3 regions of the Nocardia sp. NPDC101769 genome follow, and region 1 is predicted to be linked to each of the others. Evidence: riboswitches for the same ligand, from Rfam matches in the RefSeq annotation. Region 1 holds a riboswitch; each other region holds the start of a gene.
The links. Region 1 has a riboswitch for magnesium ahead of ACIRRA_RS36005 (hypothetical protein). Riboswitches for the same ligand answer to the same signal wherever they lie in the genome.
Positions count from the first base shown of each region.

Region 1 (4,678 bases):
ATACTCCGCGGCCAGGCTGACACCGATGAACTCGGTCACGATGGTGAGGAAGTTCAGAACGAAGAGATCGCCCACCGAGAACCAGCCCCAGCCGCGACCGAAGCGCTCGTTGATGAGCCGCGCATGCCCGACGCCGGTGACCGCGCCCAGGCGAACCACCATCTCCTGGTTGACGATCAGTACCGGGATCAACAGCAGCAGCACCCACAGCAGGCTGTAGCCGTAGTTCTGCCCGGCCTGCGCATAGGTGGCGACACCACCGGCGTCGTTGTCACCGACCATGACGATCAGCCCGGGGCCGATAATGGCCAGCAGTGTCAGCATCCGGGTCTTGAACGTGCGCGAATGCTCGATGTCACCGACCTTGATCTTGCCGAGCGCGCCCTCGATATCACCCAGGTGCGCCGAATCCAGCACGGCCGACTGACGATTCGTCACCACTGCGGCGGAATCCTTGACGGCGGTGGACTTCTCGGCGGTCGCGGACTTCTCGGCGGTCGCGGACTTCTCGACGGCAGTGGGCTGTCCGCTCCCCCCCGGCGGCTGTGGTCCGGATCCGTTAGGGGTGGAACGGTTTTCCTCGGTATTGGTCATAGCTGTGCCGCGCCGTCCGGGTTGTCGCTGGATCCGGTGGTGACCGGCCGAGGCGGTCGAGGCGCGGGTTCCCGGCGCCGCCAGTCCTCGGGAATGACATCCTCGAGCACATCGTCGACGGTGACCACGCCGAGCACCCGGTCGGCGTCGTCCACCACCGGCACGGCGTACAGGTTGTAATCGGCCATCAGCAAGGCGATGTCGGTGATATCGGTCTCGGGTGCGACCCGCACCGGATCGGCGTCCATGATGTCGGCGACCGGCGTGGCCGGGTCGGTTTGCAGCAGCGCGATCACCGAGACCACGCCCACCAGGTGGCCGGAGTCGAGTACGTGCACCTTCAGCAGGGCCTCCGGCTGCAAGGCGTGCGCGGCCGATACCACCGAAAGCGCCTGTGCCGCCATGGTATCCAGCGGACACGAGACGAAGTCGACGTTCATCAGTCCGCCGGCGCTGTCGGGATTGAACCCCATCAGCGTAACGACCTTGACGCGCTGCCCGGGCGGCATCAGGTCGAGCACACGCCGGCGGCGTGACTGCTTGAGCTCGATGATGGAGTCGGCCGCGTCGTCGGCGCGCATGCGCCCGAGCAGGGCCGCGACTTCCGAATCGGACATGTCGTTGAGCAGGCGGCTGGACTTGTCGGAGTCGAGCTCCTCGAAGACGTCCGCCTCCAGTTCGGGATCGTCGTGCACTTGATCCAGGATCTCGTCCTGCTCGTGCTTGTCGGCGTCCTCCAGCAGGTCGGCGATCTCAGCGGGCTTGAGCCCGCGCAACCGGCTGCTGACCCGCAGCGTCAGCGACTGCTCATGGCCGATCAGCGGTTCGAACGCCTTCCAATCCCGGGAGGCGTGCCCGCCGCTGGACTTGATCAGCCCGAACAGGCGAGCCGGACGGCGGGTGTCCAGTCGCGCCAGCACCCAGCCCGAACCGGAGTCGTCGGGCGCGCCGACCCGATCGAGCTCGACATCGTAGGCGTGCACCAGCTCCACCGCCTCCACATCGATGAGCCGGTGACCGAGGATGTCGGCGCGCAGCAGCACCTCACCCGCCCGCCGCTCGAAGGACCGCAGGTCGACTTTGTTGACCGAGAGAACGATCCGATCGGCTTCGAACAGCCGAATACGTTCGGCGGAGACGAACACATCGCGCCCGCCCATCCCGACAACCACACCGATCACCGGCGGATAGGTGTCGCCACCCGGCAGGCGCACGACGAGGTCGTCCACCCGGCCGATGGTCTCCCCCGACGCGGCGATCACGGGCGCCTTCAGCAACTGCGACAGATGCACCGTCGCAACCGACTCCGGTTTCGACGATACTGTGGGTTCGGTCATATGCGCTCCTGACTCGGCGTCCCGGATTTCCGGCGGCCACGGGCAAACATTGCACGGTGGTCGACACTTCTCGTCGAATAATGGCCCAACGGCAGGCGTCCGGCAGACGAACGACGCACCCATTGGGTGATATGTCCGAATTGACGAATTAATCCTCTACTGCCAGACTTGTGGCGTCAATCAGCACCTCGCTAGGCGAGGCTCCTGTACGAACACAGGCCACTGATCCGACGACGTCGAGAGACGCCCAGGGTTAGGACAGGTTTCCCCGGATTAAGGGGTCACCCGAAGTGGCTTCCCAAGGTCATTGTTCATTGGGGATACGTCGTACAGTGCCGAAGCTCCGACGAGAGGGGTGCTCGCCCTCGGTCTTCTGCCGTGGCGACTCCTCGTGTGCACCCGTGCTCAGCGCCTCCGTGCGCTCCGGCCGCAAGGAGGTGAGGACGACCAATGGCCCCCGGCGATAGTCCATATCCGAGTCATCCGTTCCACTCACCCGTTTGCGGGTGGAAACACGCCACACGACTCTGACCTCTCACCACACCGCACACGACGCATATCCCTTTGCGCGGCCGTGTAATTCGTGCTGGCCTTTTCACCCTCATTCGAAATCACCCACCCCGAATTTCGAAGGTTCACCGATGAGGAAAATCACCGCGTACAGCCTGGCCGCCGCCGTCACCGCCGGCATGCTCGCCTGCAATGCACAGGATGCCGATGCCGCTGCGCCGGGCATCCACTGGACCGCTCGGGTGGTCGACAAGTCCGTCGTGGTCACGACCGACCTGGGCTCGCTGACCACGCAGGACGGTCAGTTCCAGGTGTGGGACAGCAATGGCGGCCTGGTCACCCAGTTCCCGCTCGAGTTCATCACCGATGACGGTCTGGCCCACCCGATCGCCGCCCGGATCGACGGCAACAACGCCACCCTCACCCCGAACATGGACCCGGCCGCCGCCGTCCCCGCCCCGGCCCTGCCCGCGCCGGTGCGGAAGAACATCGCGAGCCAGGCCGACCAGGATGCCGCGTTCTCCGCGGCGGTCAACCAGTTCGGTCTGGCCACCTCGATGGGCACCCTGATCGGCACCCTCATCGGCGGCGCGGCCGGTTGCGCCATCGGCGCCGCAGGCGGCGCCATCGCCGGCGTCGCGGTCATGTCGGTGCCGACCGGCATCGCGGGCTGTCTCGCCGGCGCCGCCATCGGCATTCCGCTGGGCGCGGCGGCCGGTCTGGTGCTGACCGGTGTGCCCGCCGCCATCGCGGTCGGCATCGGCCTGGCCCAGCGCCTGTCCGCGCCCGACTCCACCCCGGCCCCGGCGCCTGCCGCCTAGCGGGCAGGTCGGATTGCGTCGGCGAAACCCGTTGCGGCGGTGAGTGTCTCAATCCTCGCCGCCGCTGCCTTCTGGTCCGGCAGCGGGTTCGGGACGGTCACACACCGTCTACCGAGAGGGTGGCCTGCATGAGAGCCATGGCCCCCGCGCACGGGTCCGGTTGCGCCGCGTGGTCGCGGTTCTGGACCCACCAGGTGACGGTGCCGGTGTCGGAGGCGGTCACCGCGCAGGTGCTCGGATCCTTCGGGTCACGCCAGTACATGCCGCCGAAGTGCTTGATCACCAAACGCTCGACCTGATAACCGAATTGGTCAGCGATCTGGACCTCACGGCTCAGGGTGTCGTTCTCCAGCCAGGCGTAGGTGATGTCGACCGCACCGCCGTTCGGACCGGTGGCGGTCCAGTTGCAGACGGTGGGGGCGCTCTGCTGTTCGACACCCGAGACGTGCAGGTTGCTCGCGATCTTCTGATCCTCCAGCGGGCCGCAGCCGACCAGCAGGTTCGGGTCGTCGGCAGCCCGCACAGGTGTTTCCTTCGGGCCGTGGGAGCACCCCGTGAGTGCGGCGATCAGCAAGGCCGCCAAGGCGATTCGCGATCTAACCGTGCGCATTACCCCTGCCCCGCCTTCGTCAGAGTGGACGCCGCCAGCTGTTCCAGTCCCTTGCAGGGCTCCTTGGCGGTCTCCGTGATCGCGGCCCGCTCCGACCAATCGATGAAATCGCTGTCCCCGAACGGAAGTGCCACCTCGCACGACTGCGGCCCCTTCCATTCGATGCCGGATTGCCCGGCCACCTGAACGTCGGACGGGCGCGCGTCGGTGATCTGAGTCCGGCGGTCCGCGAGCGGACTGCCCCGGAACCAGTGGAATACCACCGCGTAGCCACCGCCCGAGGGCCGCTGCCACGCACATCCCAGCGGATTCACCGTCACTCGCTGCAGCCCATTGAGCCCGGTCGCCTGGCCGACATCGGCATCGGCCACCCCGCCGCACAGTCCGATGGTGTTCGGCGACGGCATCACCGCCGCCTTGGATGCGGTCGTCGCCGGGACCGCCTGCTGATTCGACGAGCCGCCGCAGCCCGTGATCGCCGCCCCGATCAGGGCGATCCCCGCCGCCGCGCTCACCGCTCTCATCACGCCGACCAGCGTAGGCGAACCGCCCGAATCGTGCGATCGGCGACTCGGCGGACGATTTGTGGCATGGCGCCCAGCGCATGGAAATGCGGGCTTTTGACAATTCCGGGAGCCTTGTCCACGTTCGATACCGCACCTGAACAGGCGAGGCTCCTGTACGAATACAGGCCACTGATACGACGTCGAGAGACGCCCAAGCTCAGGACAGATTTCTCCGGATCAAGGGGTAATCCAAGGTGGCTTTCCGATTCGGAACGCATCGCTCGGTGTCGAAGCTCTGAC
Region 1 covers NZ_JBIWMX010000032.1:50,916-55,593, forward strand. The annotation lists gene ACIRRA_RS35995 (Nramp family divalent metal transporter) at 1-417, opposite strand, end outside; gene ACIRRA_RS36000 (magnesium transporter MgtE N-terminal domain-containing protein) at 591-1,931, opposite strand; M-box (ykoK) riboswitch at 2,112-2,293, shown strand; gene ACIRRA_RS36005 (hypothetical protein) at 2,573-3,262, shown strand; gene ACIRRA_RS36010 (DUF3558 domain-containing protein) at 3,360-3,872, opposite strand; gene ACIRRA_RS36015 (DUF3558 family protein) at 3,872-4,396, opposite strand; M-box (ykoK) riboswitch at 4,525-4,678, shown strand, end outside.

Region 2 (4,678 bases), on a different contig from region 1:
GTCGACCGGCCCGGAGTCGTCGCGACATTCGGGTTAGGCGCTCAGGGTCGCACCGCGACCGTGGGTGATGACCAGGTCGAGCAGGCCGGGGAAGCGGGCTTCGAGATCCTCGGTGCGCAGCCGGTTGAGGCGGCGGGTGCCCTCGTCGCGCTGACGGATGACGCCGGCTTCGCGCAGGGTCTTGAAGTGCCCGCTCTGGGTGGATTTGCTGATCGGCAGATCGAAGGTGGTGCAGGCCAGTTCGCCGTTCTCGGCGGCGGCCAGGCGGGTGACGATGGTGAGCCGGACGGGGTCGGCGAGGGCGGCCAGCACGGTGGTGAACCGCAGTTCGTCGCGGTCGGGGTGGACCAGTTCGGTCGCGGTTCGGCTCGCCATGGTGTCCAGACTAGTCCGCATGTTCACAAATTCCGAACATCCTGTTATGTTCGGAAATACCGAACATGTCTGTGCCGGGAGGACGCCATGACCATCGAGCAATCCACCGCAGCCGCTTCCGATCGCGCTGCCGCCCCGCAGGATTCACCGCCCGGGAGCGCTGCGCGGTTCCGGGGCACCGCCTACACGCTGTTGATCCTGTTGACGGGCACGAATGTGGCCACGCCGCTGTATCACGGTTATGCGCATCGGTTCGGGTTCTCGCCACTGGTGATGACGCTGGTGTTCGCGGTCTACATGGGGGTGCTGATTCCCGCGCTGCTGATCGCCGGTCCGGCCTCGGATGTGCTGGGGCGACGCCGGATTCTGCTGCCCGCGCTGGTGCTGGCGGCGCTGGGCACGCTGGGTTTCGCACTGGCCACCGATGTGGCGTGGTTGTTCGCGGCCCGAATCCTGCAGGGGCTGGCGGTCGGGGCGGCCTCGGGTGCGCTCACCGCCGCACTGACCGAGCTGGAGCCGCACGGTAGCCGCCGCCGGGCCGCGCTGGTGTCGGCGGTGGCCTCGGCGGGCGGTATGGGTCTGGGTCCGGTGCTGGGAGCTGTTCTGGCGCAATATCTTCCGGCTCCGTACGTGACACCGTTCATGGTGGAACTGGCGCTGCTGGTTCCGGCCGTGGTGGCGATGGCGGCGCTGCCCGAGACCGCGGTGGTCAGCCGGTGGCGGCCGCGACGGCCGAGTATCCCGGCCGGGATGGGTGCGGTCTTCGCGGCCGCGGGCACGGGCGCGTTCCTGGGTTTCGCGGTGGTCGGCGTCTTCCTCACCCTGATCCCGACCTATGCCGCGACCCTGTCGGGCAGTACGAATCTGGTGATCGGTGGTGCGGCGGCCGCGCTGCTGCCCACGGCGTGGGCGGTGGCGCAGCTGGTCGGCTACGGAAAACCCGAACGGGCCCTGGACTTCACCGGCTTCCCGCTGCTGGCGGTGGGTCTGGTGCTGCTGGCGGGCGCGGGCGCGGTCTCCTCGCTGCCGTTGCTGTTATTCGCGACCGTGCTGGCCGGGGCCGGTCACGGCCTGGTGTTCCTGTCGGGATTGACCGCGATCAATGCGGCCGCGCCTGCCGATCGTCACGCCGATGTGCTGTCGACCTATTTCGTGATGGCCTACTGCGGCAGCGGCGGCCCGGTCATCGGTGTCGGCCTGCTGGCGGGCGCGACCGGTCTGCTGGCTGCGGTGCAGATCTTCGCCGTGTCGGTGGCGGTGCTGTGTGTGGTGCGGCTGGTGGCGCGGGTCGCGGTCGAGGCGCGACGCTAGCGGCTGCACGAATGCGACGGCGCTCACGTCGGGTTGCCGATCGTGGCGGGCCGGTGTTTACTTCTGGGCGCAAGGTGCCGTCGTTAGCTGAGGCTCCTTCACGGATACAGGCCGGCGATCCCGAACGTCGAGAGACGCCCCGGATCAGGACAGGTTTCCCCGAGCTAAGGGGATGCCCCGACCGGCTCCCGCCATCCGTGGCGGGTTTACGCCGTGGAGTGCTGAAGGTCTTACGAGGGGTGGTACCCGTACCGGCGAGTTCACGCCGGTCCCACTCCCCCGGCATGCGTGCGTGTGGCGTCGAGGAGGTGGTGGTCGTGCCCGATGGACCGGAGCGCGTTCCGTTAGCCAATCGTTCACTCGGCGACACTCCTGCAATCCTCTGGCCGCTACCTGTACCCCGGTAGCGTCCGAGTCCGGAGTGCGCCGTCATGCGCTGGGAGATCGAGATGACCACGTGGGAAATGCTGCTGCGACTCGGCACGGGTGTCGGGTTGGGCGCGGTGATCGGGTTCGAGCGTCAGTTCCGGGCCCGGATGGCGGGACTGCGCACGAATTCGCTGGTCGCCGCCGGGGCGACCTTGTTCGTGCTGCTGTCCGCGCACGGCTTCAACGGTGCGTCGGCGGATCCGACTCGTGTTGCGGCGCAGATCGTTTCGGGTATCGGGTTCCTGGGCGCGGGTGTGATCCTGCGCGACGGGTTCAATATCCGCGGCCTGAACACCGCGGCGACGCTGTGGTGTGCGGCGGCGGTGGGTGCGCTCGCGGGTGCGGGCATGTATTCGACCGCGGTGGCGGGCACGGTGGCGGTGGTGGTGGTCAATACCGCGCTGCGCACGGTGGCGCGCACGGTGGATCGCCCCGGTATCGACGAGGTCGAGGTGCAGGAGGCGTTGTACGGCTTCCACGCCGACACCGACGACGCGCACGAGGCGCATGTGCGGGCACTGCTGGTGCAGTCGCTGACGCGCACCGACTTCCGGCTGGTGTCGATCTCGAGCCACGACACCTCCCCGGGCCGGGTGCAGGTGCGGGCGGAGCTGACCGGTGACCGCCGCGACGACCGGCAGATGGAGGCCGCGGTGAGCCGGTTGAGCCTGGAGCCGTCGGTGACCAGCGTCGGGTGGCGCACGGTGCCGCAGCTGGCAGCGGCCGAGGAGTGAACCTCGCGCTGCGGTCGGATACGCCGACCCCGCTCGCGGTGCCGCTGCCGGATGCGTCGGTGGGGCGCGATCGCGGGTCCGCCGGAGCTGGTGTACGGCAACGACGGTCGCGCCGACCTGCCGGTGGTGGCCGGCGAGCTGAATTTCGAGACCGCCGACCTGCGCGCCTGCTGATTCACACCATCGCCGACGGGACCACCGTGGTCAGGCCGCCATCGACGAGCAGGTCCTGACCGGTGATGTAGGACGCCTCCCCGGAGGCCAGGAACGCGACGGCGGCGGCCACCTCGTCGCTGTCGCCGACCCGCCCGAGCGCCACCCGCGCCCCCGCGGCGGCCTGCGCTGCGGCGGAGGCCTCGGCCCGGAAGGCGGGGGTGTCGATGTAGCCCGGGCTCACCGAGTTCACCCGAATCCCGCGTGGCGCCAACTCCGCCGCCAGCGTCCGCGTCAGACTCTGCACCGCCGCCTTCGTCGCCGAATACAGTGCGGCGCCGGGCGCGCCCCGATACGAGGCGAAGGAGGCGTTGAGGACGATCGCACCCCCGTCGACCAGCATCGGCAGCACCTGCCGCACGGTGAAGAACGCGGCCTTGAAATTGATCCCCACCACCCGATCGAATTCGCCGGCGGTGACCGCCGAAACCGGCTGGAACGCACCGATTCCCGCATTCACGAACACCACATCCAGCCGCCCGAACCGCTCGGACACCACCCGCGCCAGCGCCTCGAGATCCTCGGCCACGGTAGCGTCCCCGGCCACCCCGACCGCCCGCTCCCCCAGCTCGGCCACCGCGGTATCGAGCCGGTCCTTGTCACGCCCGGTGACGATCACCCACGCCCCCTCCCCGAGGAGCCGCCGCGCAGCGGCCAGCCCCATCCCACTGCTACCGCCGGTGATGAGCGCGACCTTGTCCTGGAACCGAAACCCGTTGTGTGTCATGACTTCAGCCTGCCGGGCCGCACTGTGGGTAAACAGTGCGCATCTATCGTGGGTGTGCCACCACCACCTTGCCGAGCGATGTGGCCGAACCGGGTCCAGGGCGCCGTTGCCTTCGACGATGGCCGCCAGAGTCGAGTTAGCGCTGCATGCATCACCGGAAATGTGAGCAGGGCCAACATGGCTCGGCCGTGGCCCACGAACGCGATACAGAACGTGTGCTCTGCGGGATCCACACGGCCGGAACAACATTCGAGACCATTCGGCGATTCCGATACAAAGCGACGCTCACCCGCCGGGAGCCACGCGATCAGGATCAGGGAGTCGTCACTGCCGGCTCAGGCGGGTGGGGCGAGGCGGAGACGGTGGAGCTGGTCGAGGCGGGCGGCAGTGTCGGTGCCGGCGCGGGGGTTGTAGAGGACCAGGTGGCGGTCGGATCGGTCGGCGAGGGTGAGGGTGGTGGCGTCGAAGTGGAGTTCACCGGCCTCGGGGTGTTGCAGGGCGTTGACCGCCTGCCGGGCCGGGCCGACATCGTGGCGGGACCAGAGGCGGGCGAATTCCGGGCTGCGGGAGGCGAGTTCGGTGATGACGGAGTCGAAGCCGGGGTCGCCGGGGCAGAGTGCGGAGTCGGCACGGTAGGCGGCCACGACAGCGGGGGCGGCCTCGGACCACGTCTGTGGCACGGCCAGGTAGCGCGGGTTGGTGAAGTAGGTGACCAGGCAGTTGTGGCCGGGACCGTCGTAGCCGAAGACGGCGCGGGCAGTGTCGTTGTAGGCCAGCACGTTCCAGTAGCGGTCGCGCAGGACGGCGGGGCGGGGGTTCCAGGCGTCGAGGAGGTTGCAGGTCTCGACGGTGATGTCGGTGCCGCTGTCGGTGGCGGGGCAGGGTGGGT
Region 2 covers NZ_JBIWMX010000030.1:39,025-43,702, reverse strand. The annotation lists gene ACIRRA_RS34950 (ArsR/SmtB family transcription factor) at 34-375, opposite strand; gene ACIRRA_RS34945 (MFS transporter) at 463-1,686, shown strand; M-box (ykoK) riboswitch at 1,759-1,934, shown strand; gene ACIRRA_RS34940 (MgtC/SapB family protein) at 2,136-2,849, shown strand; gene ACIRRA_RS34935 (hypothetical protein) at 2,901-3,023, shown strand; gene ACIRRA_RS34930 (SDR family NAD(P)-dependent oxidoreductase) at 3,025-3,789, opposite strand; gene ACIRRA_RS34925 (helix-turn-helix transcriptional regulator) at 4,125-4,678, opposite strand, start outside.
Region 2: linked by a shared signal. The riboswitch ahead of ACIRRA_RS34940 (MgtC/SapB family protein) and the one ahead of ACIRRA_RS36005 (hypothetical protein) in region 1 are both predicted to bind magnesium.

Region 3 (4,678 bases), on a different contig from region 1:
CACGAGTGTGGTCGGTAACCACGACGACGCCAACCGAGGAAGACGCACAGAATATCGCTCGCACGGTGGTGGCCGAACGTCTCGCCGCCGGCGCTGAGGTGACCGGACCAGCGATGTCGGTGTTCTGGCATCTGGACCAGCTCGGCGAGGGCCAGGAATGGCGAGTGACACTGAAGACGGCAGCAGCGGTCAGGGACAAGCTCGCTGGGCGAATCCTCGAGCTGCACCCATGGGCCGGTGGGCCGGAGATCATCGCAACACCCGTCGAGTGGGCGATCGACGGCTACGTGAAATGGGTCGAAAAGATCACAGCTGCACCGGAATAGGGTGCCCGCGCGCCAGCTGCCCTCAGCTGGCGCGTCGCATGGAGTTGACCGCTCGACCCGGAGACCGGGCGCGATCCTCACGCAATGCCCATGCGATATCCGACACCCCGGACATTGAGGACCCAGTCACTGGACCCCAGCTTGCTTCGAATGGTGCAGACATGGGTGTCGACCGTCCTACGCGACCAGGAGTTGTCCCAGATCTCCTGCATGATCCGCTCACGTGGCACCACCGCGCCCGCGTTCGAGGCCAGCAGATACAGCAGGTCGAATTCCTTGAAGGTCAGCTCGATTCGCCTCTCGTAGAGTCTGACCTGCCTCGATGCGTCATCGATGTGCAGCGGGCCGTACTCGATGGCACCGGTCGAGCGCGCGGACAGCTCGCTGCTCCGGATGGCCGCCTCGATCCGAGCCATCAGCTCACCGATGTGATACGGCTTCACCACATAGTCATCGGCGCCCGCCTCCAGCGTGAGCACGGGGTCGAGTTCGGACTCCCGAGCCGTAGCCACGACGATCGGAACGGTGCTGAGCTCCCGGATCGAGCGCACCACATTCAGCCCGCCCCTGTCCCTCCGGTCGATATCGAGCAGCACAACATCCGCGGGTTCGTGCGAATCCGCAGCCCGCGCACCGGTTTCGGCTCTCCGGGAGCTGCCCTTCCATGCCAGCGCCCGGCTCAGTTCCGCCAGATCGGCGTTCTTGCTTTCCACGATCAACACCCGCCGACCCCCGAAAGACCCGGTACCGCCGATCGAAATGATCGGTAGTCGATCGACGATGCGGGATACCGCAGCCGACTGCCCCATTGGAACTAGCTCTCCTCATGAGAATTGGATAACTCGAATTGGGCATACGAAATCCCGGATCGGTTGCGACACAGCGCAATCCGGTCCAGAACCCACCGTGTCGGCTATGCGGCGACGGTGTCCGACTCGGCCCGTTCGGGCATCAGGGCGGCGGTGCGCTCCCACGGTGCGGGCCGGGGGAAGTAGTGCTCGAGGAAGCACCGCACTCGCGACGCGCGGTGAGATTCCTCGACCTCGGGGAAGCTGCTGTCGTTGAGGCAGAAGAAGTCGGCGTCGCGGCGAACCGACAGGATTCCGAGCTGGTCGAGACCGTCGAAGGTCGTGGTGTCGACGTAGCGCACCCAAGCGGTTTCGTGCCGGACCGCCCGGCCGGTCAGCAGGGCGTAGTAGTGGTAGAGGGAGTTGGTCACGGAGATGTCGGTGGCCGAGCGGAAAGGGCTGGCCTGTGTCCTGGCGAAGTCCTCGGCGAACTCCCGCTCCATTTCCAGTAGTACGCTGCGGCGCAGCGGTGTGGGCGCGTGTTCCAGGTGGCGGGTGATCACGTGCCCGAATCGATGCCGCAGCAGCGCCCGGTTCACCCGCGCTCCGTTCTCGAATCCGCTGCGCTGCTCGGTATTCGGTCCGGTGCCGATCCGGAGATCGGATTCGATGAACCGGCTGATGCCCCCGGAGGTGAAGAACATCTCCGGCGCGACGGGACGGCCGAAGAACATGTCGTCGTTGGCGTAGATGAAATGCTCGCTCAGCCCGGGAATGTGCTGCAGCTGCGTCTCGATGGCGTGCGAGTTGAAGGTCGGCAGACTGTTCGGGTCCGAGAAGTGTTCCGCCGCACGGACAATCGTCACCTTCGGATCGTCGGCGAGCCAGTTGGGCGGAGTCGAGTCTGTGGCGATGAAGATCCGGTGCACCCACGGCGCGTATTCGTGCACCGACCGCAACGCGAAACGCAGCTCATCGATCTGGCGGGTGCGCGCCGGAGCGGCGTCGCCCTCGCCGAGGCTGACGCCGACCGCGGCGGCGGCGCGGCGCGCGGCCAGTGCCGGGTCATTGCCGTCGACCCAGGAGAACACGATGTCGATGGGGAATCCGATGTCGCCCGCATGCGGTTCGAACATCCCCTCCAGGGACACCCAGTCGCTGCCGTACCGCTGGATCTGCGCAAGTTCCAGGTCTGCGGCCGGAAAGCTGGTGCGGGTCAACGCATTCGGGCGAGGGCAGCGCACCTCCTCGTCGCCGAACTCCCAGAATTCGACATCAATGGAGCCCGGGCCCCCGTCGGCCCGCAACAACGGGGCGACCAGTCCCCGGAACTGCTCGCCCAGTGCCAGCGCGGGCTCGCCGTCCGCCGTCCTGATCAGCAGGAACCGAATATTGTTCGCGAGCAGTACGCCACGAGTGAGCAGCAGATTCTCCACCGCGGTCCGCTCGGTGCCGCCTCCGGCCACCGGAACGCATGTCATCAGGTTCTTCATTCGTCACACCTACCTACGGACTCAACAGGTCTCAGGGAACGCACGAAGGAGTGTCTGCGCGAAAGACTTCAGATGTCGCGCGCAACCCCACACGTTGAGCTTCGGCACTGAACGACGTATCCCTGCCGGAGATCCGGCGGGAAGCCACTTGGGATCAGCCCTTAATCCGGGAAGATCTGTCCTGAGCTTGGGCGTCTCTCGACGTCGTGAGATCAGTGGCCTGTGTTCGAAAAGGAGCCTCACCTAACGAGGTGCAGCACCGACTATAGCCGCAGCCTCGAACACTTGCCCCTGGTAACCGTTGTCACACCGGGCCCGGTTGACTCCGGCCATCGAGTGATGACAAGCTGACGGCCGCAATCAGCACCTCGCTAGGCGAGGCTCCTGTATGAACACAGGCCACTGATCCGACGACGTCGAGAGACGCCCAGGATCAGGACAGGTTTCCCCGGATTAAGGGGTAACCCCAGGTGGCTTCCCGCCCAAAGGGATACGTCGTGCAGTGCCGAAGCTCTGACGAGAGGGGTGCGCGTCGGTGGCATCGGGCCGCCGACAACTCCTCGTGTGCCCCGTGCAGCCATACCAGGCCCAGGCCCCGAGGAGGTGAGGACGACGGCCATGACTTCCACCGATGGTCCGTATCCAAGTCCTTCCGAATCAGGGCAACGCCATCCGGCACCCAGCCACGGGTAGGCCGGCCAGCAGAGTCCGATTCGACTCTTCCCTGCGCGCTGCCCTGCGGCACAAGAATCCCGATTTCGAATCTCGAAAGTCTTACCGATGCGGAAAACCCCCGCCGGCGCGGTCGTGCGCCGCGAAAGCTCATTCCGACCGTGGCGGCTGGGCGCCGCAACCGGCCTGCTCGCCTTCGCCGTGATCCAAGCGGCCCCCCTCGACGCGTCGGCCGCGCCCGTGAGCCCGGCCCGACCCGCCCTACCGCCGACGGAACTGGCCGAGCGGATGCGGTCCGCGATCCAGGACGCCTCCCCCGGCACCGAGGTCGGCATCGACGTCATCGACACCGCCACCGGCGCCACGCTCGCCGAACTCGACACCGATCAGCAGTTCTACACCGCGTCGGTGGTCAAACTGCTGATTGCAATCGACGCACTGCACAGACAAGTCTGGCAAGCGGATTCGGCCACCTCGACCATGCTCGACCGAATGCTGTCCGCCAGCGACGACGACATCGCCGATCAACTGTGGTGCGACAACGGCGGCACCGCGATTGTGAGCCGGATGATCGATTTGATCGGGCTCACCGGTACCCGGCCACCGAACGACCCCTCCGAATGGGGCGAAACCCTCACCACGCCAAGGGACGTCGTCAGCGTCTACCGCTACCTGAGCACTGCGGTCCCCGCACCGGCCCGCGAGGTCATCATGAACGGATTGCGCAACGCCAGCCGTATCGCCGCCGACGGCACCGACCAATACTTCGGCATCCCAGACGCTTTTCCCCGCGCACCCCGGGCGATCAAGCAGGGCTGGATGGCGCTCGATACCTCGACGACCATGAACACCAGCGGCCTCGTCGGCACCGGATCCGACCACCTGCTGCGCTTCACGATCGTGGTGCTGACCACCCAACCCGCGGGGATCAGCTGGACCGCAGGCGGTTCGGCGCTCACGGCCGGCCTGACCGTGTTGCACGATGCCACGACACCGTCGGCGGAGCGCGATTCATCGTGACCCTTCCTTACATCCACAGCCGCGCTCGGAACGGGGTCCATGACCTCCGATATCCGGGGCTGTCCTGCGAAAACGGCCATCCCACCGGATAATCGAGGCGTGTCCGACACCGCCGGGTCGGGTCGGCGCCCCGCGGGTGTCGCCCTGCTCATCCTTTCCGTCCTGCTCGGTACCGTCACATGGCTACTGCTTCGGCAAAGTATGTATGTAGCCCATGACATCCCCTGGAACTGCGACAGCGAAGGCTGTGGCACCAACGACTTTCGGATCCGGTACCTCATCGGCGGCATTGCCGCCGATGTGGCCCTCGTCGGTTCCTCCTGGCTGATCCTGCGCATGGCCGGATTCGGCAGCGCACTCGCCCTGTGTGGCTTCGCCT
Region 3 covers NZ_JBIWMX010000007.1:263,004-267,681, forward strand. The annotation lists gene cutA (divalent-cation tolerance protein CutA) at 1-326, shown strand, start outside; gene ACIRRA_RS14990 (response regulator transcription factor) at 404-1,039, opposite strand; gene ACIRRA_RS14995 (stealth conserved region 3 domain-containing protein) at 1,240-2,607, opposite strand; M-box (ykoK) riboswitch at 2,687-2,865, opposite strand; M-box (ykoK) riboswitch at 2,968-3,139, shown strand; gene ACIRRA_RS15000 (hypothetical protein) at 3,388-4,299, shown strand; gene ACIRRA_RS15005 (SHOCT domain-containing protein) at 4,399-4,678, shown strand, end outside.
Region 3: linked by a shared signal. The riboswitch ahead of ACIRRA_RS14995 (stealth conserved region 3 domain-containing protein) and the one ahead of ACIRRA_RS36005 (hypothetical protein) in region 1 are both predicted to bind magnesium.